DNA from 3 places in the Paenibacillus sp. FSL W7-1279 genome. Region 2 is predicted to be linked to each of the others. Evidence: predicted binding sites of a transcription regulator. Region 2 holds the regulator's gene; each other region holds the start of a gene.
The links. The regulator Rex, encoded in region 2, represses fermentation and respiration genes when NADH is low (regulators of the CRP and FNR family bind a similar motif). The targets are predictions, from matches to a motif close to TTGTGAAATATTTCACAA.
Positions count from the first base shown of each region.

Region 1: ric (iron-sulfur cluster repair di-iron protein) is a predicted target of Rex. The motif match lies at 4,579-4,596, and genes of this name have one in related genera.
Region 3: pflB (formate C-acetyltransferase) is a predicted target of Rex. The motif match lies at 2,984-3,001, and genes of this name have one in related genera.

Region 1 is NZ_CP150215.1:3,356,296-3,364,278, reverse strand. Features, by position in the region: gene MKY82_RS14930 (type 1 glutamine amidotransferase domain-containing protein) at 1-52, opposite strand, end outside; gene MKY82_RS14925 (SGNH/GDSL hydrolase family protein) at 299-955, opposite strand; gene MKY82_RS14920 (methyl-accepting chemotaxis protein) at 1,267-2,136, opposite strand; gene MKY82_RS14915 (aldehyde dehydrogenase family protein) at 2,155-3,609, opposite strand; gene ric (iron-sulfur cluster repair di-iron protein) at 3,850-4,548, opposite strand; gene MKY82_RS14905 (pectinesterase family protein) at 4,802-7,983, opposite strand, start outside.
Region 2 is NZ_CP150215.1:2,694,104-2,702,086, forward strand. Features, by position in the region: gene MKY82_RS11920 (hypothetical protein) at 1-246, shown strand, start outside; gene dinG (ATP-dependent DNA helicase DinG) at 417-3,293, shown strand; gene MKY82_RS11930 (redox-sensing transcriptional repressor Rex) at 3,356-4,021, shown strand; gene MKY82_RS11935 (amidohydrolase) at 3,996-5,297, shown strand; gene MKY82_RS11940 (DUF5590 domain-containing protein) at 5,329-5,847, shown strand; gene MKY82_RS11945 (hypothetical protein) at 6,112-6,645, shown strand; gene MKY82_RS11950 (AAA family ATPase) at 6,638-7,983, shown strand, end outside.
Region 3 is NZ_CP150215.1:2,528,039-2,536,021, reverse strand. Features, by position in the region: gene pflA (pyruvate formate-lyase-activating protein) at 1-619, opposite strand, end outside; gene pflB (formate C-acetyltransferase) at 663-2,909, opposite strand; gene adhE (bifunctional acetaldehyde-CoA/alcohol dehydrogenase) at 3,229-5,838, opposite strand; gene MKY82_RS11035 (Crp/Fnr family transcriptional regulator) at 6,110-6,835, shown strand; gene MKY82_RS11030 (asparagine synthase) at 6,920-7,078, shown strand; gene MKY82_RS11025 (formate/nitrite transporter family protein) at 7,317-7,983, opposite strand, start outside.

The DNA of each region.
Region 1 (7,983 bases), 660 kb from region 2:
CGTCTTGTATATCTGAATGATTGGTAACGACAATTAGTATGCTTTTCTCCATTGTACTTCCTCCTTTTTTTGTTGGCTGTTTACAGAGATTATTCTACAAGCCGTCTTTTAATAAGACAAATTAGATTATTATACTAGTTGTATAAATATATTTATAGATTGATCTGCCAACCCACAATTGAGGCCACTTCAGTGCAAGAAAAAACCCTTCCAGCCTTTCGGTGAAAGAGTTGCAGCTGAGAACATGACTGATTTGATTATCTGTGGACTTTCGAGCGAGATCACTTTATGTATCTGTTCAACTTATAGCGAATGGACTATTCTGCACGACCCTCAGCCATTCACGTGAAATCAATTGATGCCCGGCTGTCGTGGGATGAATGCCATCCCATATCCAATACTCTGCGCCTACTCGTTCTGCCGCATGATCAAACGCTTCTTGCAGGGGGACAAACAGTGTTTCAAACTCTTGAGCCAATTGCCGGACAACTAGGCTATATTCATTCAGCCGTTGACGCCATTCGTCCCAGTGTTGCACGGTGGCGCCCGTTTTCAGTACGAATGGCTCACATAAAACCAGTCCTGTCTGTGGAAGCACTTCTTTCGTTTCCTCCAGTATGTGACGATATGCTTTTTCGAACCTGTCGGTAGCTCCGCTTGGCGAGCCTTCGATGATCCGGCCTGCGTCGTTAACGCCAACCAACATACTGATCAGGTCAGGTTGCAGGCTAATCGCATCTTCATTCCAACGCGCGTACAAATCTGAGACGCGATGGCCGCTGATTCCTCGATTGATGAACTGTGGCTGGCTTTCCGCTAGTTCATAGCCCAGCTCAGCAGCAATAAGATATACGTAGCCATGTCCATGGATATGATTAAGATCGTTGTCGCGCCCCCAATTCCCGTCCGTTATGGAGTCACCTTGAAACAATATGGTTTTGCTTGTCTTCGTCATCCTCTTCACTGTACCTTTCTTCAAATGGATTCGTGGACCTATACGGATCTTTTTCACGTCGAATGTTACCGCTTTCAAAATTACCCATTACATAATGATAAACCAAGCAGCGAAGCGAAAATACCCTAGCGATTAGTTTAAAAAGCATATTAACATTAGATATGAACCGGATATCTTTTGAGTTCATCGGCATCATGGTGCATTGCCACAGCATATCTAATAAAAAGCAGAAATACATCATAGGTGTATTTCTGCTCTTTTCTGCTCTATCTGCCTGTATAAAATTAAGTTACACAGAGTATTCTGAGTTTCTATTGCTTGTTTTCTTTTGCATACAGGCTTTCTTCTGCTACCTGCGCTAACTCCTCTGCTTTGATACTAATCTCATGGATCGTTGCAGAGAATTCCTGAATCGCCCTTGACTGGGTATCGGTTAGCGTGTGGATATCGGAAAAAGCATGATTTAAGTGCTGCAAAAATTCCTGAATATTCTTCGTAATGCCATTAATCTGGTCCACGTTCTCTTTGGAGCTTGTCGCAAGCTTCCGAATCTCATCAGCAACGACCGAGAAGCCTCTTCCGACTTCCCCAGCTCTTGCTGCTTCGATAGAAGCATTAAGCCCTAACATGTTGCTCTGATCCGAAATCTCCTTAACAACGCTGGAGATCTTCCCAATCTGCTGCGCGCTGGAGCTGACGTCCGTCATTTGGTTCGTTACATCAGTTACACGTTCGGTAAGGTGAGCAATCGATTGGCTGATATCTTCAATGGACGCGGTGGTCTGTTCAACAATTGCCGAGAAACTCTCGGCCATCTCAAACAGCGCATTCGCTTTTTCAAGACTTGTCCCCATGCCTACACCGCCGATAACCCTGCCTTGTTCGTCGTGAAGGGGGATCGCGCGTGCAGCTAGCGGAAATCCAAACAGCTCTTTCGGAACGACAGCCGATAAAGCTTTATTATTGCGGATGGCATCGGTTACGATATCCCCCTCCACTAGCGGGTCCCCAGGCTTGACATTCAGCGAAAAGGTTCTTCCCGGAATGTTGATGATAAGCTTCTCCGTATCATAAATGCCAATTGTGATGTCATCATTCGTAAGGCTTTTCAGCAATGGAGCTACCTTTACAAAGGCGCTGATCAGCTCATGCTGTGTTTGCTCTTCAGTCACATTATTCATGCCTATCTCCCCCAACCCTTAATACGGGAATTTCCTTTGTCCGTAATGAACCGATATCCACTTCATGGTCGTAAATTCATCCAGGCTCCACTCCCCATTCAGACGACCCAATCCCGACTGCTTCTCTCCGCCAAATGCTACAATCGGCTCGTCGTTAATCGTGACATCGTTCACATGGATCATACCTGTATGGACCTTCTTCGCCAGTTCTACCCCGCGTTCCAGATTGGAGGTGTGAATAGCCCCGCTAAGCCCAAATCGTGTATCGTTGGCGATCTCGATTCCTTCCTCTTCCGTTTCGAACGGGATGATACATACTACCGGGCCGAACAATTCCTCTTGCGCTACCTCCATATCCGGTTTGACATTGACGAGGACGGTAGGCTCCACCATTCTGCCGGTGATTTTACCCCGTACCAGTGGAACTGCACCTTGCTCAATCCCCTTCTCAATCAGCTTCTCCAGCGTTTCTGCCTGCCGATGGTTGATGACGGGCCCGATAATGGTCTGCGGATCGCTTGGATCACCTGTTGTAAGGGTAGAGACCTTCTCTTTATATTTATCTACAAATTCCTGATAGATCGGCTTCTGTACAAGAATCCGGTTGGCCGACATACAGATCTGGCCTTGATGCGTGAATCTGCTGAACGTTGCCGCTTGTACCGCGTAATCGATATCAGCATCTTCCAGGATAATGAACGCGCTGTTCCCGCCGAGCTCCAGCAGCGGCTTTTTGAAGTGCTTGACGGCCAGCTGGCCAATATGGCTTCCAACCTTAGTCGAACCCGTGAAAGAAATGATTCTCGGAATCGGATGCTCAACGAACGCATCGCCAATCTCCTTGATATCTGTCACCACTACATTCAACAGGCCCTTCGGTATACCCGCTTCTTCGAAAATCTTGCCGATCAGCGTTCCACCCGTAATCGGCGAATCCTCATGCGGCTTCAGCACGACGCCGTTGCCGGCACCTAATGCCGGGGCGACGGACTTCATGGACAAGAAGAAAGGAAAGTTAAATGGACTGATTACCCCAACCACGCCAGCCGGGATCCGATACAGTCGGTTCTCCTTGCCATCTTCAGTGGATGGTAAAATCTTTGCCTCCATTCTTAGGGGAAACGTTGCCGCTTCCTTAATCATATTTTTCACAAGACCGATCTCGAATGCCGCCTTCAGACGCGTTCCGCCCAGCTCCTGAACAATAATGGACGTAATATCTTCCTCATGCGACTCCATATATTTAACCGCATTTTCAAGGATGTCGCGTTTACGGTAAGGGTTAACCTTGTCCCATTCCAGCTTAGCTTGGTAGGCAGCCTGATAGGCATCATCAATGTCTGCAACACTCGCGATTTGAAAAGCCGTAATGACCTCATCATTATATGGATTGATGTCAGGCAGCGTTTTACCGCTTTTACCGTCTCGCCATACCCCGCCTATGAATTGTTTTCCCAATTTCGAATAATCCATATGCACCCTCCTGTGTCGAATAATTCCAACTGATATATTTATCGACTGAATACAGGGAATAGTTAAGTGAATTTTATTTGACCTCTTCTCCCTCCCGGGGAAGGAGTCTGCACGCTAATCATGACAAAACAATAACGCCCTAACCATAAGGTTAGGGCGTTATTGTTAGGGCGTTATTTTACACGTTCGATCGTCATCCGAGCAATACATCACCCAGCTTAGAAGGGGTTCTAACCAATGTTATACCGCTTCGCGAATCCGCTCAAACAAGATGTTGTTTTCCAGATGGATATGCTCGAAGGTGTCCTTTTCAAGCATGGCCAACCGTTGATAGACCAGCCGATACGTGCCGCAGGCATCCGACGGAAGTTCGAAATCAGCGGTTACTTCCCTGAGCTCTTGAAGCAATCTGCCGGCGTGAGCATGTTCATCTTCCAGCTCAGACACATGCGGCTTAAGCTCCGCTGCAGCTTGGTGGTTAGGCTCTGCAACAAATTTCAAGATAAGCGGGAATACATGCTCGTCCTCATCCATCGTATGCTCCAGCAGTTCTTTTTTCAGATCCGAGAAAAGCTCCTGCACCCGGAGAAGCTCGGGATGATGCTCTCCATGAACGCGTGCCAACTTCGTCACATACGGCGTTAAAGCAGGTAATTCATCCCGCAAGAAGGCATGATGTTTATGCTGGATGTATTCAATCAGTTCGGATTCCCTCAGTGAAGCCGGACGGCTTTCCTGATAATCGGCAAACTTGTTCTCCAGGGTTTGAACCTTCTCCAGTACGGCGGCAGGTTCCAAATTACGCTGTTTAGCTGCTTCTTCCAGTGGCACCTGCCCTCCACAACAAAAATCAATCCGGAGTGATCGGAATAAATCCGCCGTTTGCGGGATGGATGTAACAATATCGGATACCTGGCTCTGAAGCGTGAATGAACTCATAGTCAAACCTCCTTAGACTAAACCCCATCTTTGTGAACTATTTCACTCTTACAACCCAAGTATATGAAACTCCTGTCTCCGTACATGTGATTGCAGTCATACTGAAATGGAACACTATGTGAACGTTCAGGATCCGAGAACTACGGGAGCCAGAGCAGCACAAAAACAGGGATCTCACCATCCCTGTTTTGTGGATTCTGGAATAGAAGCATCATGATATCCAGTTTGATTCAAAATTTGAGGGCTTTAGAACTTATATAATCTCTTCTCTTAATGCCTCGGCATGCCGCAGCAGGATGTCCGCCGCCAGTTCTGACACATGTTTGCCCCGCTGTGCCCGGACCTCGTTCTCAAAGCTATCCATATTTCCCTTCTCCAGCTTCTTCGTCAAACTGTTGGCAATACCGGCATTCCCAATCTCTCCGCTGCTCAGGAACCGTTCGATCAAAGCGATCATATCGCCGGTGCTTGTAACCGTCTGAAATTCAATCTCAGCTACTGACGTATTGCCCGCAAGATCTGCTCCTTCAACGGTTAAGACATGACTCCCGAGCGGGAGCTGATACAGCGGGATGGCTTCACTGGGTTGAACGGGATTACCGTCCAGCTTGATAACCGTCCGGCTGTCGTCGACGCCGGAAACGGAATCGCTCATTTCAATGATCGGCGTCCAATCCCTGGAGACATTCCATCCTCCCTCCTGTACCGGTGTTTCTACGTGAATATCCGGTGGGGACAGATCCATGTTCAATACAATGGATCGGATGCTTTCCTCAAGACCTGCAGCGTTGGCGGAGCGATAGTATATCGCAGCCGCGGCCGCTTCCCGGTCCAGAACGATCGGCCCCGAGTAAGGAGTCCAGGTGATACCGTCTAAACTGTAGACGGTTTCGGTAACAGTTGAACCGTCGTCTTCCGCACTCAATTCAATGGTAACCGGCACCGTATACCAGCCGTTCAGGCCGTTCGGTGTTTCCGGTGTTATTTGGGACGATGTGTGCGGAGGTGTATCGTCTTCTTCCCCGTAAGGCTGCGGAAGAACAGGCATTCTAGTCGGATCCCAACCATCCGATCCCTTCATCATCATTGGAATCGTGTACATATTCGCTTCCTCCGGCGTGAGCTGCTTCGACCAATTCGCGCGGGCTTCGGCTGCCGCACCAGGTCCGGTATTGTTATATTCGTAGTATTTGGCGGTTTTCTCGTTATCCGGTCGTCCCCAGTTATGCCAGCCTTTATCGTGCACGATTCCTTCCATTTCCGTGTTCATGAACAGCACATGGGCAAAGGGTCTCCATGGTCGCCCGAGGTAGACATCTTCGATTCCGTCCGCTCCTGTAATCTTGCTGTTGAGGAACAAATATCCGTAGGGCTGATTTTCCGGCGTGCTGGCAGCGGTAATATATCCGCCTGAACGGACATTGTGAATGACGCTCTGGTCAAACACGGCGATTCCAGGTCCATAGATAAAATCCACCGCTCCTTCAATATAACTGTTCTTCACATACACCCGTTTCCCGGCATTGTTCACAAAGAACGTATCCTGATAACCGATCATGCGGACATGGTTGAATAAGGCCCGATCTCCCCGAAGGTCCAGCGCAGGCGCCGGGCCTTGAGGACCCGCTCCATTCGCAAACGTGATGTTCTCGGCGGTAAAATCATCGGATTCGACGGCGGTGGCACGTTCATTGAATCCGGTGCCCGTTATCCCGGTATAGGTAATGACCGTATCTTCCTTGCTCTCGCCAATAAAACTCACGGCATGCTTCGTCTTAGGAACGGTAACCTGCTCCTCATAGATTCCATTACGGATATAGATTATCGTTCGGTCCGTATTGCCATCCGGGATGGAGTCCACCGCGGCTTGAACGCTGGTAAACATGCCTGTGCCGTCTTTCGCCACGACGATGACGGAAGCAGGCGTTGCTCCTTGAGGATCGCTTCCGACGCCCGGCCCGTTCTCGTTTACCGACTGCACCGAATAATAATAAGTTGTGCCGGCAACGACATCCGTATCGATAAATTCGGGCTGCCGCAAATCGGAGGCGACGACACTTCCTGCTTCGCTTCTTGATTCCGACCTTCTGATTTGATAAGAAGCTGCACCTTCTACGGCTGACCAGGACAGCTTGACGTGGTCTTTGGCCGGGTTTAGTCGAAGATCACCCGGAGGCGGCGAGGTATTCGCAGGGAATGGAATGACCCGAACCGCTTCAGAATTCGCGCTGGAGGCGGTGCCGTTATGTGCGGAAACAACATAATAGTAGGCCGTCCCGTTCTCCAAGCCGCTTTCCTCATAACGGATATCCTTCACTTGATCGGCAATGACCGTGTAAGGGCCGCCGTGAACGGTGCTTCGCTTGATCTGATAACTCGAAGCATCGGGTGAGGCATTCCACGAGATCACCGCCGATGCATCGCCGGCACTCGCTTTAACATCCGCTGGCGACTCTAGCGGCGCCACCGGACGGACCTCGACCGGGTCGGACGCCTCGCTTTCGCCGGCAACGCTTGTCGCCGTCACCGTATAATAGTAGACTTTACCGTTTACAAGCCCCGTATCTCTAAAGAAAGGCTCTTCTGCGCGGCCTGCCTCAATATAAGGCCCTTCCTGACTTTCGCTACGCTTCACCGTATAGGTGACCGCATGCTCCACCGGCTGCCAGGTGAGATCAGCCTGTGTGTTGCGGCTAAGTCCCGCGAGCTCCGCCGGGGCTTGCGGCTTCACGGCATTCACCGATGGCGTAACACGCACTTGGTTCGAGGGATCGCTTTCTCCTAAATCACTCACTCCGGTAACCACATAATAATAAGTGGTTTCGTTAATTACGCTTGTATCCGTATACGATGGATTGGAAGCACTCAGATCGGATGCCACGGTCTCGTACGGCCCCCCGTTTGTCGTGCTTCTTTTGACGGTATACGATAAAGCACCTTGGGCGTTATCCCAATTCAGCTGAACCTTCGCATTCCCAGGGATCGCCCGTAGTCCTTTAGGTGCGGCTGCCGGTTCCACGTATACCTTGATGTTGTCGAAGTAATAAGTTCCCTTGCCGGTTCCGGGCGTTCTGCCGAACAATGCGCTACCTAGTCCTAATGTCCGCATATCGTCTCTAAACTCAACCTGCTCGGCTGCCAGTGCGTTGTCTACGTAAATATCCATGGTGTTAGCCGCCGCATTGGCAATGACCTTCAGATTGTACCAGCGGTTAGCGGCCGGAAGGTCGGTTAACTTTACGTCTTGCCCATTCTTGTTCTTGTAAACCAGGGCGTACGCATCCTCCTGAATCGGTAACTGCGGCTTGCGCACCTCAAGAGCAATCGGCGTCTTGGTACCTTCTGCATCCTTAATCTGAAGCAGCACCGAAGTGCCGGGCATGGCCGGGGACATGAAATCCGTCTCGACGACTACCGTACCCAACTGCTGCGGGA
Region 2 (7,983 bases):
ATACCGGCATCCGATGTATTGGTGTCCATCCTACCCCTGGCAGACAACAAAAAGATGCGGGCGATGATTTACAATGCGCTTGGATGCATCGAGGTGTTGAATGGACAGCAAGGGAAGGCCGAGGAGCATTTCGCACTGGCGATTCACAGCGACCCGACGCTTCCTGACCCCATTATCAATTTGGAGGTCTGCAAGCAGAAGCGAGGGGAACTCCAGTACGGCAGCCAATTGATCTCTTTGCTGTAAAAATCAAGCCAAAACAAGAAGCGATGTCAGAGCTCATCCTTGAGACTTTGGTATCGCTTTTTGCCGTATGGAGCTTACGGAGGAGAGCGGGGATTTTTTACCCGGAATGTTCAAAACCCGCAACTTCTGGTATGCTGTTAATTAGTCTGGAGGAAAGGGATTTTATCGAAATGAAATTTGCCGTATTGGATTTTGAAACCACGGGCAACCAGTCAGCAGATGAGATCATTCAGGTTGGACTGGCCATCATCGAAGAGGATCGAAGCATCTCCCGCGTATACGGCACCTATGTCAATCCCGGGATTCCGATCCCTCCTTTTATTACCGGTTTGACCGGCATTTCCGACAGTGATGTAGCGGATGCTCCGTCATTGGAAGAAATGATGATGGAACTCGTGCCCATGCTCGACGATGTTGTATTGGTTGGGCACAATGTCGCTTTTGATTTTAACTTTTTGCAAAATGCACTCGATCGCTGCGGCTATTTACCGTTCAGCGGCCGAATTCTAGATACGATGCACTTCTTAAAAATATGTTTTCCCTCGCTTCCTTCTTATCAGCTTGGGATGGTGTCCTCTCATTTCGGCCTGGAGCATGACCGTCCGCATCAGGCGGACAGCGATGCACTTGCCACAGCCTATGCGCTGCTGAAATGCCTGGAGGAGATCGATGAGCTTCCTCTGCTTACCGTGCAGCGGTTAAGCGACCTGTTTGCCGACGAGGACAGCGACTTGGCCTGGTTCTTTGACGGCATCCGTGCCGACAGGGAGCTCCAGGCAGTACAAGCCGGAGACACCCATACGTACTATCGTCAATTCGCCCTAGCTGTTGACGATTGGAACGATATAACGCCTGCCAGGGATGAGACGGAGCCTAATCCCTTGGCTGATGTAAGCTTTGAGCAATACATGAATGATGTCCGTGAACGTCTAAAGGAAACGCTGCCTCATTACGAGAGCAGGGATGCCCAGGACATGATGTTCCAGGAAGTGATGCAGGCACTCGATAACAATAAACATTTATTGATCGAAGCCGGCACGGGAACAGGCAAATCTCTCGGGTATTTGCTGCCGTCGATTTATCAAAGCGTGAAGCAGGAACAGAAGGTTATGGTGAGCACGCATACGATCAACCTTCAAGAACAGCTGCGTGACCGGGATATTCCCCTGCTCACCCAGGTTGTTCCTTTTCCTTTTAAAGCGGCTATTTTCAAGGGAAGAGGCCATTATTTGTGTTTGAGAAAATTTGAACATAAAATAAATAGAAGAGATTTTCATTCCCCGAAGGAAGATGTGATCACCGCAGCGCAAATGCTGGTTTGGTTGACCCAGACGGAGAACGGGGATGATGAGGAGCTGAACCTTGGCGGCCGTGGAGGGGATTTCTGGGAAACCATCTCCAGCGATTCGGATTCCTGCCTGGGCCGTGCCTGCCCATGGTTCCGCAAATGCTATTATCACAGGGCCAAACATGAGGCGGGCATCGCGGATGTTGTCATTACGAACCATTCGAAGCTGTTCACCGACGTGAAAGCGAATCACCAGCTGCTTCCGAGTTATGAGCGTCTCGTCATCGATGAAGCGCATCATCTGGAGGACGTCGCGGGCAAGCACCTTGGCTTGCAGATGAAATATTTTTCGGTTGTCCATACGTTGACCCGTATGTACAAAGACAGCCGAAGCGGTCAGCTTCCGGCTCTTCGCCAGCTGCTGCAAGCGTCGTCCCATGAGAAGGCTGTCGAGTGGTCTTCCATCATCGACCGGATTTATCCGGATCTGATCACCGTCAAAGAGAATTGGGACCGGCTCAGCGACCAATTGTTCGGACTGCTTCCGGAGCGCGGAGACGCGACTCCGGGGGATGCCGGACAATTCTCGCTTCGCTTATCGCCTCTGAAAAAGCCGAAGGATTGGAATTCGCTGGCCGAGCTGGAGCATCAAATTCATCTGGCGCTCGGCGATGTCGTTCGCAAGGGTGACAAGCTGATTGCCGAAATGAAGGAAGATCTGGACGACTACAGCGCGGACAGTCTGTTAACAGACCTATCGGGTCTATTTAAGGACCTGGCCGCACACCGCGAGGACCTGAGGACCTTCATGTCCCTGAATGATGAGGGCACGGTATACTGGATGGAGGCGAACGGCAACTTCCGCGGCAAATCGCTGCAGCTTTATGCGGTGCCTGTCGACGTCAGCACCCATTTAAAGGAATTGTTTTTTGACAAAAAACAAAGCGTGATCCTGACATCGGCGACCTTGTCGGTGGACAAATCGTTTCAGTTCATGATCGAGAATTTGGGTCTTCAGGAAGCGGCAGATAGCGGCAACCTGAACACGGTCCTGCTGCCGTCCCCGTTTAATTACAGGGAGCAGGCTCTCCTTGTTGTGCCGCGCGATTTTCCGAGCGTGAAGGGCTCGGTCGGGGATGCACTCTTTGTGAATACACTTGTGCAATCATTGGCTGATACGGCCATCGCAACGCATGGTCGCATGCTTGTCCTGTTCACCTCGTACCGCATGCTGCGTCAGGTGCATGAGCCCTTGAAGGAGGCGCTGGGATCCAGCGATATTACGGTACTGGGACAAGGGATGGACGGAACCAGCCGTACCAAGTTAATCCGGAGATTCCAGGATAGCAGCGCTTCGGTTCTGCTGGGCACCAGCTCCTTCTGGGAAGGAGTAGATATACCCGGTGAGGCGCTCACCTGCCTTGCCATCGTCCGGCTGCCGTTCCAGCCGCCGAATCACCCTCTGGTCGAAGCCAAGAGCGAGCTTCTGCAGCAGCAGAAGAAGAACCCGTTCATGAAGCTTTCGGTTCCGCAAGCGGTCATTCGCTTCAAACAGGGATTTGGCCGACTGGTACGGACCGCGCAGGATAAGGGGATTGTCATCGTTTACGATACTCGGGTCATTGAATCCTATTACGGGAAGTATTTCTTATATTCCTTGCCTGGACCGAAGATGGAGCACATGCCGACAGAGGGGATCGTTCCCCGAATTTCGAAATGGCTGCAGGAAGAGGCAGGCATAGGGAACCAAGCTGAATAAAGTGAAACCATGAACGAGCACAAACAAATGTAGTTATTAACCTATTATTAGGGGGAGCATGCATGAAATCGGAAAAAATTTCGGAAGCCGTGGTCCGCAGATTACCTGTATACTTGCGCTATTTGAATGAGCTTCAGAAAAGGGAGGTCTCCACGGTTTCCTCCCAGGAACTGGGGCAGAAACTGGACCTCAATCCTGCTCAAATTCGTAAGGACCTAGCGTATTTCGGTGATTTTGGACGGAAAGGGATCGGATATGACGTATCTTATCTGATCGAGAAAATTCGCCAGATTCTAAAGCTGGACCAGAAGATCAATGTCGCATTGATTGGGGCCGGTAATCTTGGACATGCATTATCGAATTACAATGCATTTCTGAAGGACAATATGAAGATTGTGGCGGTTTTCGATTCGTATTCTCCCAAAGTTGGTATGAAAATTAACAATTTGGTCGTACAGCCGATGGAGGAACTGGAGAAGACGGTTCATGAGTACGGCATTCGTATCGGGATTATCACCGTTCCGGATTTTGAGGCGCAGAATGTAGCGAATCAACTTATCGCGGCAGGCATCGAGGCTATCCTGAATTTTGCGCCGACCATCCTGAAAGCTCCACCCCATATCCGGATTCATACGGCAGATTTTACTACGGATTTGCAGAGTTTGGCCTATTATTTGGATAACGGCAAGGAGGATGCAGCACATGACGACAACGAAGTGGATGGTTAAAAACGGAACGTTCGTGGTACTAGAGGAAGGCAGATCCGTGTTACGCGGATATATGGTCGTGGAGAACGACCGGATCACTTACCTGGGTGAAGAAGAGCCGACTGTCCAAGAGGGAACAGAAATCATCGACGGAACCCATCTGTTTTTCCTGCCTGGATTGGTGAATACGCACGGACATGCGGCCATGTCGCTTCTTCGCGGGTATGGCGACGATCTGGCACTGCAAGTATGGCTTCAGGAAAAAATGTGGCCGATGGAAGCCAAATTCACGGCCGACGATGTATACTGGGGAACCTCACTCTCCGTGCTAGAGATGATCAAAGGCGGAACCACGACATTTGTGGATATGTATGATCATATGGATCAGGTTGCAAAGGTGGTGGAGGACTCAGGCATGCGCGGCGTTCTGACGCGCGGTGTCATCGGATTATGTCCGCCTGAGGTGCAGCAGCAGAAGCTGGAAGAGGCGGTTGCATTCGCGAAAGACTGGCATGGTCAGGCTGACGGTAGAATTACGACGATGATCTCACCGCATGCACCCTATACGTGCCCGCCGGATTTCATCGAAAAATTCGTGCAAGCGTCACATGATTTGAATCTGCCTTTGCATACGCATATGTCCGAAACGGAAACGGAAGTAGCTCAGAACGTAAATGACTACGGACTTCGCCCTGTTGCCCATCTAGAGAAGCTTGGCATGTTCTCCCGTCCAACGCTGCTTGCGCATGCCGTCCATCTGACCGATGAAGAAATCGAAATTCTGGCCAAACATCAAGTTATGGTTTCGCATAATCCAGGCAGCAATTTGAAGCTTGCCAGCGGCATCGCTCGCGTGCCTGCACTGCTGAAAGCCGGGGTCACCGTGTCTTTGGGTACCGATGGACCTGCCAGCAATAATAATCTGGATATGTTTGAAGAGATGCGGCTGGCCGCACTGATCCATAAAGGAGTAAGCGGGGATCCAACCGCGATTCCAGCATCCGAAGCGCTTCGGATGGGTACAGAATATGGAGCCAAGTCAGCCTTCCTTACGGATATTGGTACGCTTGCGGTAGGCATGAAGGCAGATATGATCGCACTGAACACGGATCAGGCGCACTTCCTTCCGAAGACGGATTACATTTCTCATGCTATCTACTCCGCCAGTGCGAAGGATGTAGAGCATGTATGGGTTGACGGCAAGCAGGTAGTGAAGAATGGCGCGAGTCTCACTCTCGATGAGGAACGTATCCGCCGGGAAGCGCAGCGTGCCTTTGAGCGTCTTACAACCCTCTAGGGAATAATCAAGGGGAGCGAGGAAGACGGATTTGAAGAAAAAAACGAAGTGGATATTGCTGAGTGTATCCGGGGTGCTGCTGTTACTGCTTGGTTTACAGCTCTATTATTCATATGTGATGAAAGATGCTTGGAATGAAGAAAGAATGGCAATTGCTGCCGCCAAACAGCATGGCCAATTGGTTACGTCCGGGAAGACCTATAAATCGGTGTGGGGCGAGGACAATAACTATTGGGTGATAAGCGGGAAGGATCAGGACAATCAAGATCGTATGGTATGGGTGAAATTTACGGATGACAACGTACCTGTTGAAGGTGCCGACGCTGTCCAATCCGTTTTGTTGAATACGGGGTTGTCAGAAGACCAGATGCGGGAGCAGATTTATAACGAATTGTCTGGCGCAGAAATTAAGCGGCTGCTGCCTGGAATGTATGAGGGCGAGTATGCCTGGCAGCTGCAGTATGAACACAACGGTCAGCGCGGTTATCGGTTTTATCGTTTTCAAGACGGTAACACCATCGGTAATGACATTATTCTTCCAAATCAATAAATAAGAAGTAGAGAGGGGCCCTTTAATATTCGCGGGTTCCTCTCTTATTTTCTCTATAATTGTAAGCGTATTCAGAAATAATATGGAAAAACTGTTCTAAATATTTTCACAGACATGCATGAAAAAGTATATAAGATGTGATATACTCATACTTGTACAAAATGAGTATATAAACTACATGCATCCCTATATATCGTTGTTATATGTATTGTTGTGTTGCAACATGACAGACAAAATTTCATACTGAAATGAAGGAGGAACTTCATGAAACTACGCATTGTACCTATCGTGCTGACTGTCGTGATCTCAGCATCGGTTCTCTTTGGCGGATGGTTTCTGTATCGGCAGATGGCTTTGCAAAATCCGCTGGCCAATGTTGTGTCACAATATGACGGCGTGAAGGATTCACATATAGATATTAAACAGAATACCGTTACTTTGAATCTTGATTTGGCTCCGGATACCAATTTGCAAGGCTTGGTCCAGCATATTAAGAAGGAAGGCAAGTCTGTGATTGGCAATCGGGAATTGAAAATCCAGGTGGAGGATCATTCCTCGGAAGCACTGGATCAATGGTGGGAGAAGGCGATGCTGTCAGTCGCTGAAGCGATGGATAATAAGCAGTATACCGATATTCAATCATCGCTCGAGCAGCTTGCTGCCCAGTCTCCGAATTTGAAAGCAAAAGCAACGATTGATGACACCAACGTCTATGTCAGCTTGTCAGACGGCAAGTCTGGTAAATTTATAATCTTGCCGCGTCAGTCTGGCAACATGGAGGTGTGGAATCATGCCTAAATTAGCTAAAGAAATCATGTTAGGCTTTATTCCGGTTTTGCTGGTATTCCTTGTGTTTGTCGGCGTGAACATCGTGCCCTTGCTCATCGCTGCAGCACTTGTAGGCGGCTTGTTGTTTATCGCGAAGATGAAGGGCGGCATCGCTGTAGGCGCAGCGAATGAGCGGAAGCGGAAAAAGAGCGGACCTGCCAAGCTGACGTTCGAAGAAATCGGCGGGCAGGATAATGCCAAGCAAGAGCTGCGTGAAGCACTGGATTTTCTGATTCGTCATGAAGACATTAAGAAATTCGGGATTCGTCCATTGAAGGGCATTCTTCTCACCGGGCCTCCGGGAACAGGGAAAACGTTGATGGCTAAAGCCGCTGCCCATTACACCGATTCGATCTTTGTCGCTGCATCCGGCAGTGAATTTGTTGAGATGTATGTCGGTGTTGGTGCAGGGCGCATCCGGGATTTGTTCAAGGATGCCCGTAACCGTGCGGCAAAGGAAAACAAGCAAAACGCCATTATCTTCATCGATGAGATCGATGTCATTGGCGGTAAACGCGAAGGCGGCCAGCAGCGCGAGTACGACCAGACGCTGAATCAGCTGCTAACCGAGATGGATGGCATCTATTCGCAGGATACTCCTCGTATTCTGGTAATTGCCGCGACAAACCGGAAAGAAATGCTGGATAGCGCACTGCTGCGTCCAGGGCGTTTCGACCGTCACATTCAGGTCGATCTGCCGGATAAGAAGGGACGCACTCATATTTTGAATCTGCATGCGGGCAATAAGCCGCTGCATGAAGATGTCGACTTGGAGAAAATCGCCGAAGAAGCATACGGCTTCTCGGGCGCACAACTCGAGAGCGTCATGAATGAAGCGGCCATTTACACGATGCGCGAGAACGAACAGTTTATCCATCAGCGTCATTTGTCCATGGCGATTGACAAGGTAATGATGGGTGAGCGTTCCGACCGTGAATCGAATTTGGAAGAGAAGAAGCGCGTTGCCATACATGAATTGGGACATGCAATTATGGCAGAGCTTGTGCGTCCCGGCAGTGTGAAGCAAGTTGCACTCAGCCCGCGTGGTAAAGCGCTAGGTTATGTTCGTCATAATCCGCAGGAGGAACAATATCTATACACGAAAACCTTCCTGGAAGAGCAAATTATGATCGCGCTTGGCGGTGCGGCCGCCGAAGAGATCTTTTACGGAGGCCGAAGCACAGGCTCAAGCAATGACTTTGAGCAATCGCTGAACATCGTGGAGACGATGATGAAGTCAGGTTTGACGTCGCTGGGCATTGTTAACATGAACATGGTAACAACTGAAGAGTTAATGAAAGAGAATAA
Region 3 (7,983 bases), 170 kb from region 2:
TATACACGCCCATCTGATGATATGGCAAAATTTCGAATTTCTCGACGCCGTGCAGCGTCCGAATAAATTGACCTAACTCAATCAAGTCTTCTTCGCTGTCATGGATGCCCGGCACATATACGTGCCGGACCCACATGTTCCGACCATGTTCGGACAGCCAGCGGGCGGTCTTCAACGTCCGTTCATTGGACTTCCCGGTGAGCTTGATATGCTTCTCGTCGTTGATATGCTTCAGATCCAGCAGCACCAAGTCGGTATGCTCCAGCAATTCCGATATTTTCTCCGGTTCATTATAGCCGTTGCTGTCCAGCGTCGTATGCAAATTCCAGCGTCGCTTCACTTCCTTGAACAGCTCCGTGACAAAAGGATACTGCAATGTCGGCTCACCGCCGGAGACCGTTAACCCGCCCCCCGATGAACGGTAGTAGCTCAGATAAGGCTCAATCTCTGCCAATACGTCATCTACCGTCATCTCGCGTCCTTCATGCAGTCCCCAGGTATCCGGATTATGGCAGTATTGACACTTCAAGAGGCAGCCCTGCATGAAGAGCACAAAGCGGATACCCGGACCGTCCACCGTTCCGAACGTTTCTATGGAGTGTACATGACCTTTTAGCATGGTGCGTCATCCTTTCCGTATCCGCTATGGTAGTCTTCCATCCTTACATCGATCCGTGGAACGTACGGTTGATAACGTCAAGCTGCTGTTCGCGCGTCAGTTTGACGAAGTTGACCGCATAACCGGATACCCGGATCGTCAACTGCGGATAATTCTCCGGATGCTCCATCGCATCCATCAGCTGCTCCCGGTCAAATACGTTGACGTTCAGATGGTGCGCTTTGCTGCCAAAGTAACCGTCCAGCATCGCAACCAGGTTGTTCACACGGATATCACTTTCCTTGCCAAGAGCTTTCGGTACGATCGAGAACGTATTCGAGATGCCGTCGAGACTGTCCTCGTATGGCAGCTTGGCCACGGAGGTCAGCGAAGCGAGAGCTCCCTTCTTATCGCGTCCGTGCATTGGATTCGCGCCCGGCGCAAACGGCTCGCCTGCCTTACGTCCATCCGGCGTGGTTCCTGTCTTCTTGCCGTATACAACGTTCGACGTAATCGTGAGCACCGATTGCGTTGGCATGGCATCACGGTATGCCTTGTGCTTGCGAATCATGCTCATGAAGGCCTCGACCAGCTCAACAGCGATGCTATCCACGCGATCATCATTATTGCCATAGCAAGGGAACTCGCCCTCGATTTCAAAATCCACCGCAATCCCTTGCTCGTTGCGTACCGGCTTCACCTTCGCATATTTAATCGCGCTCAGTGAATCCGCTGCTACGGACAGGCCTGCAATGCCGCATGCCATCGTGCGCAGGATATCCCGGTCGTGAAGCGCCATCTCGATCCGTTCATAGCTGTATTTGTCATGCATGTAATGGATCACATTGAGCGTATTCATGTAGAGCTTCGCAAGCCATTCCATCATCGGCTTGAACCGCTTCATGACTTCATCATAACTCAGAACTTCCGCGGTGATGGCCGGATATTCCGGTCCAACCTGGGCGCCGGATTTCTCATCTCTACCGCCGTTAATCGCATAGAGCAGCGCTTTGGCGAGGTTTGCTCTGGCTCCGAAGAACTGCATCTGCTTTCCGATGCGCATTGCGGATACGCAGCAGGCGATGCCGTAATCGTCTCCGTAGATCGGGCGCATAAGATCATCGTTCTCGTATTGAATCGAGCTGGTTTCGATCGAAACTTTCGAACAATATTTTTTGAAGGCTTCCGGCAGCTTCTCCGACCATAGCACCGTTAAGTTCGGTTCCGGAGCAGGTCCCAAATTGTACAGGGTGTGCAGGAAACGGAAGCTGTTCTTGGTCACTCTCGTCTCACCGTTTACCGACATGCCCCCAATGGATTCCGTCACCCACGTCGGATCCCCGCTGAACAGCTCGTTATAATCCGGTGTACGCAGGAATTTCACGATCCGAAGTTTCATTACGAAATGGTCGACCAGTTCCTGGGCTGTTTCTTCCGTCAGCTTGCCTTCAGCCAGATCCCGTTGAATATAAATATCAAGGAAAGAGGATACCCGGCCAAGCGACATCGCAGCGCCATTCTGCTCCTTGATAGCGGCCAAGTAACCGAAATACAGCCACTGGAATGCTTCCTTCGCCGTATTCGCAGGTTTGGAAATGTCATAACCATGCATAGCCGCCATTTCCTTCAGTTCCTTGAGCGCCCGCATTTGTTCAGACAATTCTTCCCGCAATCGGATGACCGGCTCATCCATCGCATCCACTTCAAGCTCGGCGAGTTCTCTCAATTTGTCCTGGATCAGCGCATCCACGCCGTATAACGATACTCTGCGATAGTCACCGATGATACGTCCACGGCCGTACGCATCGGGAAGACCCGTAATAATCCCGGCCTTGCGCGCTGCTCTCATCTCAGGAGTATAGGCATCAAACACACCTTGGTTATGCGTTTTGCGTATGCCGTTAAAGATGTCCACAACCGCCTGCGGCATTTCAAAGCCGTATGCGTTGCACGCATCAATCATCATCCGGATTCCGCCGAAAGGTTGGATGGAGCGTTTGAACGGCTCGTCGGTCTGAACGCCGACAATCTGTTCCTTATCCTTATCCAAATAGCCGGGTTGATGGGAGGTGATGGTTGATGGTGTATGGACATCCACATCCAGAACCCCGCCATTCTCCCTTTCCTTCTTGGTTAAATCCGATACGATATCCCACAGCGCTTTGGTGTTATCCGTGGGTCCCGCCAAAAATTCATCAGAGCCATAATAGGGAGTAATGTTCTCTGCAATAAAATCATTAACGTCAATCCGCTTGGTCCATTTACCTGATTTAAAACCTTTCCAGCCTGCTTCTTTTTCAATCACCGACATATTGAATCCCTCCTAGATTTGCTGGGGCTTGCAAGGACAGGCGGGGCCACACCTTGATCTATCTCAGATCTTTAATGTGATTATTTTCACGATCAATGGTGCCACTACCCCCGCCTTGTGCCTTCAAGCTTCTATATCAAAGATCTGAGATTCAGCTTCCTTCTACATCTTTATTGTAGTCCTGTTGATCTCCTGCATCTGTGATAATAATCACAAACTTATCTTTTCCCGTGACTTTTATCACTCTGAGTCTAGTTTTGCATGCCTTACCTCAAAATCTTCATGGATCTTCACGATCAGCGTTTTGAGTCTATCCTGTCTAGAACCGGCCGTAAAATGCGTTGCGGTAAACTTCTGCGAGCTCCGTCACCAGCGGCAGCTTCGGATTGCTCGTTGTACACTGGTCTTCAAAAGCCCGGTCCGCCAAATGCTCAACATTTTTCTCGAAATCTTTAGGGTCGATGCCAAGCTGCTGGAACGATTCCTCGATCCCGAGCTTGCTGTTCAGCTCCCGGATTGCGCCAATCAGACTGTTCACTCCCTCTTCCGTCGTTCTTGCCGGCAGTCCGAGAATCCGCGCGATTTCAACATATCTCTCATCAGCCACAAAGTGGGTGTATTTAGGCCATGCAGCGAATTTCGTTGGCTTCTTCGCGTTGTAACGGATGACGTGAGGCATCAGGATCGCATTGGTGCGTCCGTGTGCCGTATGATACTGTCCGCCCCACTTATGCGCAAGACTGTGGTTGATGCCAAGGAACGCATTCGCAAAAGCCATGCCGGCAAGCGTCGAAGCATTATGCATTTTTTCGCGGGCAAGTTTGTCGCCGGTAAGCGCCGACTGCTCAAGATACTGGAACACCAGCTGTATGGCCTTGATGGCAAGCCCATCCGTATAATCGCTGGCCATCACCGATACGTAGGCTTCAATTGCATGTGTCAGAACGTCCATGCCGGTATCGGCTACCGCCGTTTTAGGCAGCGTGTAAACGAATTCCGGATCGATAATCGCCACATCCGGTGTCAGCTCATAATCAGCCAGCGGGTACTTGGTATTCCCCAGCCCTTTGTCCGTGATGACGGCAAACGAAGTTACTTCCGAGCCCGTTCCCGACGTTGTTGGAATGGCAACGAACTTCGCTTTCCGTCCAAGCTTCGGATATTTAAAGACCCGCTTGCGGATATCCATGAATTTTTGCTTCAGATTGTTAAAATCCGTATCCGGATATTCATAGAACAGCCACATGGCTTTCGCTGCATCCATTGGCGATCCGCCGCCGAGGGCGATGATGCAGTCCGGCTGGAATCTTGCAAGCATTTCCGTTCCGCGTTCTACGGTCGTTGTCGAAGGATCCGGCTCAACCTCCGAGAAGACTTCGATGGCTACCGGCACTCTGCGCTGACGCAGATAGTGCTCTACCCGCTCCACATAACCCAGCTTCACCATCATGGGGTCGGTAACGATAGCGACACGGGTGATTTCCGGCATTTTCGCAAGATACTGCGTCGAACCTTTTTCAAAGTAAATTTTGTCCGGCACTTTAAACCACTGCATATTCACGGTTCTGCGGTTCACCCTTTTCACGTTGATTAAATTGACAGCCGTCACGTTCGACGAAGTGGAATTACGTCCATACGAACCGCAGCCCAGCGTCAGCGATGGCAGATTCGTGTTGTAGATATCGCCGATACCGCCTTGCGAAGATGGCTGATTCACCAGGATACGGCAGGTTTTCATCCGATCCGAGAATTTCATGATGATGTCCTCATTGTGCGAATGGATTACCGACGAGTGGCCCATGCCGCCAAAAGCAACCATCTCTTCAGCGCGCGTGATGCCCTCTTCCGCATCTTTCACTTTATAGCAGGCCAGCACCGGGCTAAGCTTCTCGGCAGACAACGGGTAGGCAGGTCCGACTCCCTCCAGCTCGGCGACCAGGATCTTGGTGCTTTCCGGTACCTCGAATCCGCAAGCCTCGGCTATCTTAGCTGCCGGCTGTCCGACGATAGTAGGATTTACCGCACATTTATCCGATACCATCGCATGCGCAGTCAGTTTCGCCAGCTCTTCCTTGTTGACAAAATAACAGCCGCTGGCAATCATTTTTTTCTTCACTGTATGATATATAGGCTCCTCGATAATGACAGCCTGCTCGGAAGCGCAGATCATGCCGTTATCAAAGGTTTTGGACAAAATCAAATCGTTCACTGCCTGATCCAAATCCGCGCTCTTCTCAATAAAGCAAGGCACGTTTCCTGGTCCAACGCCCAGGGCAGGCTTGCCGCAGCTGTATGCCGCTTTGACCATCGCCGACCCTCCTGTAGCCAGAATGCAGGCAATGTCAGGATGAATCATCAGCGCATTGGTTTTATCCATGGAAGGAGCTTCGATCCACTGGATGCAATCGGCAGGAGCACCTTGCTTCACAGCAGCATCCCGCAGTATCCGTGCGGCTTCCCGGCTGCAGGCCTGCGCGGATGGATGGAATCCGAAGATGATCGGGTTTCTTGTTTTAATGGAGATCAGTGCCTTGAATATCGTCGTGGAGGTCGGATTGGTTACCGGTGTTATCCCCATGATAATCCCGATCGGTTCTGCTATTTTTTGAAAGCTGTCATAGGCGTTGTCTTCAATGATACCCACGGTTTTGTCGTATTTAATGCTGTTGTGGATATACTCCGTGGCAAACAGGTTTTTGATGATCTTGTCTTCGTACACGCCGCGTCCGGTTTCCTCAACCGCCATTTTCGCCAGCTGCATGTGCTTCTCAAGACCTGCCATGGCCATGGCCTGTACAATCCCGTCGACTTGCTCCTGATTCAATTCCATAAACTTTTCTTTGGCCCGATTCGCCTTGTCAATCAGCCCCTGAATGTACTCCGACGCTGTTTGTCCTTTTACTTCCACCGTTCCTTTGCTCACAGCCATATCTCTCATCCTCCCATGATTCATGTTTCTTTCTACGCTTTGATCGTAACACAGCTGTTTTTAATTTCATGTGAATTATTTCACAATATAAGTATTTATCTTTTCTGTGTGATTTACACCTGTCTCCCCCTCCTTTCAAGTGAAAGAGATCACAAAGTTTGAAAATTCGCCACGATTTCCCTCTTATTCTCCCCCAAAAGTGAATGTTTTCACGTTATAATGTATTTAAAGATTAAACAGATCAAATTTTAGGATGTTAGGGGATACCAACATGAATACTGTAGACCATGTAATGGAAATCGAAAACTTAGGGAACACGCAGTGCTTCTCGGAGCAAAACCGCAACCGTCTGCTGGTCAGCATGAAGGAAAGGGTACTCCCTGAAGGATCCCATTTGTTCTGGGAAGGCGATTTCGCCGACAAGCTGTACTACGTTAAACAAGGAAGAATCAAATTAACCAAATCGACCGATGAAGGCAAAGAACTGATTCTATATATGTACCATCCGGGAGACATGGTCGGGCAAGCCGATCCATTCTTCAGCAACAATCACAGTTTCTCGGCAGAGGTGCTTGAGGATAGTGTTGTCGGTGTCATCGAGCACAAGGATCTGGAGCTGCTGATCTGTCAGCACTGCGACTTCGCCATTGATTTTATGAAGTGGATGGGCATTCACCACCGCATCACCCAGACCAAATTTCGGGATCTCATGATGTACGGCAAGCCCGGCGCTTTAACATCGACACTCATCCGGCTGAGCAACACCTACGGGCAGCATCAAGCGGATGATACTATTCTCATCAACAAGAAGATTACCCACACCGATCTATCGAACATGATTGGCGCAACCCGCGAAAGCGTGAACCGGATGCTGAGTGACCTGCGCAAAAAAGATGCTATCGAATATGCCGGCGGGATGATTGTCATTAAAGATCTTCCGATGCTGCAGGAAATCTGCCATTGCGAGTTGTGTCCGAACGAAATCTGCCGGATTTAATCGGCCTCCCTTCAGTGCATAATATACAGTCATCTGCTTACAATAACCTTGTCTTTCCAAACCAAAATAAAGGGAGTGCTCAGCATGCGTGAAGGTTTGATTCCTGCTGTTCTTGGAACTGTGGTTTCTGCTTCGGGTGCCGCTCTGCTTGGCAGCAAGTATAAACTTGCCGCAACCGGTATTCTCGGCTTCGGACTGGCTCATATTGTGCTTGGTGCGATTGACCTGGTGGAACATCGGTAAGGATTGGAAGACAAGATTCATATAGCTGTCCTGTTCAGTCATTGAACTGAAGGGACGGCTTTTTATGTATGTGCCCGACGGGATCCCTCTTTTTTTGTTAGGAGACGTTCCGTGCAGATCCCTCACTTTAATTAGACAAATGAAAGAAGCGGTCAACCGTTTGGTCGACCGCTTCTTTTCGGCTGTATATCAAGTGAGTAAACCCACTTTATGAGCAGCCCCTTTTCTATGATGCCTACTATGCAACCTTCTTTTGCTTGCTCCCTTTTCCCGACGAGATAAACCAATACGCCATCCCCACAAACAATCCGCCGCCAAGAATGTTCCCCAGCGTGACCGGCACCATGTTGCTGATCCATCCGCCGATGGAAATGGTCTCGGGATGCCCCGGCAAAATCGTCGCGAGCGTCAGAAGTGTCATATTGGCTACGCTATGCTCGTACCCTGTCGCAATGAAGGCAAACAGACACCACCATATTAAGATCAGCTTGGTCGTTTCTCCTTTGGCCCGAATCCCCATCCACAAGGCCAGACAGACAAGCCAGTTACACAAGATGCCTCGGAAGAACAGCTCCATAAACGGATCATTCATTTTCTTGGCGGCAGCCGTGAAGATGAGATGGTCCGGCGGCAGGCCTTTGAACAGGCCGGAAGCATACACCAGATAGCTGAGCAGAATCGCTCCGGCCAGATTGCCGATAAACACGAGCACCCAGTTCTTCAGCGTATCCCCCATTGTCGTTCGACCGGATAATGTGCTTATCGTAAAAAACATATGATTCCCGGTAAACAGCTCTGATCCTGCGAACACCACCAACGTGAGCGCGATCCCGAATGCCGCTCCCATGACGAGGGATTGGAAGGGCGAACCGGCAGCCGCGAGCGGCGCCCCCAACTTAAAGATC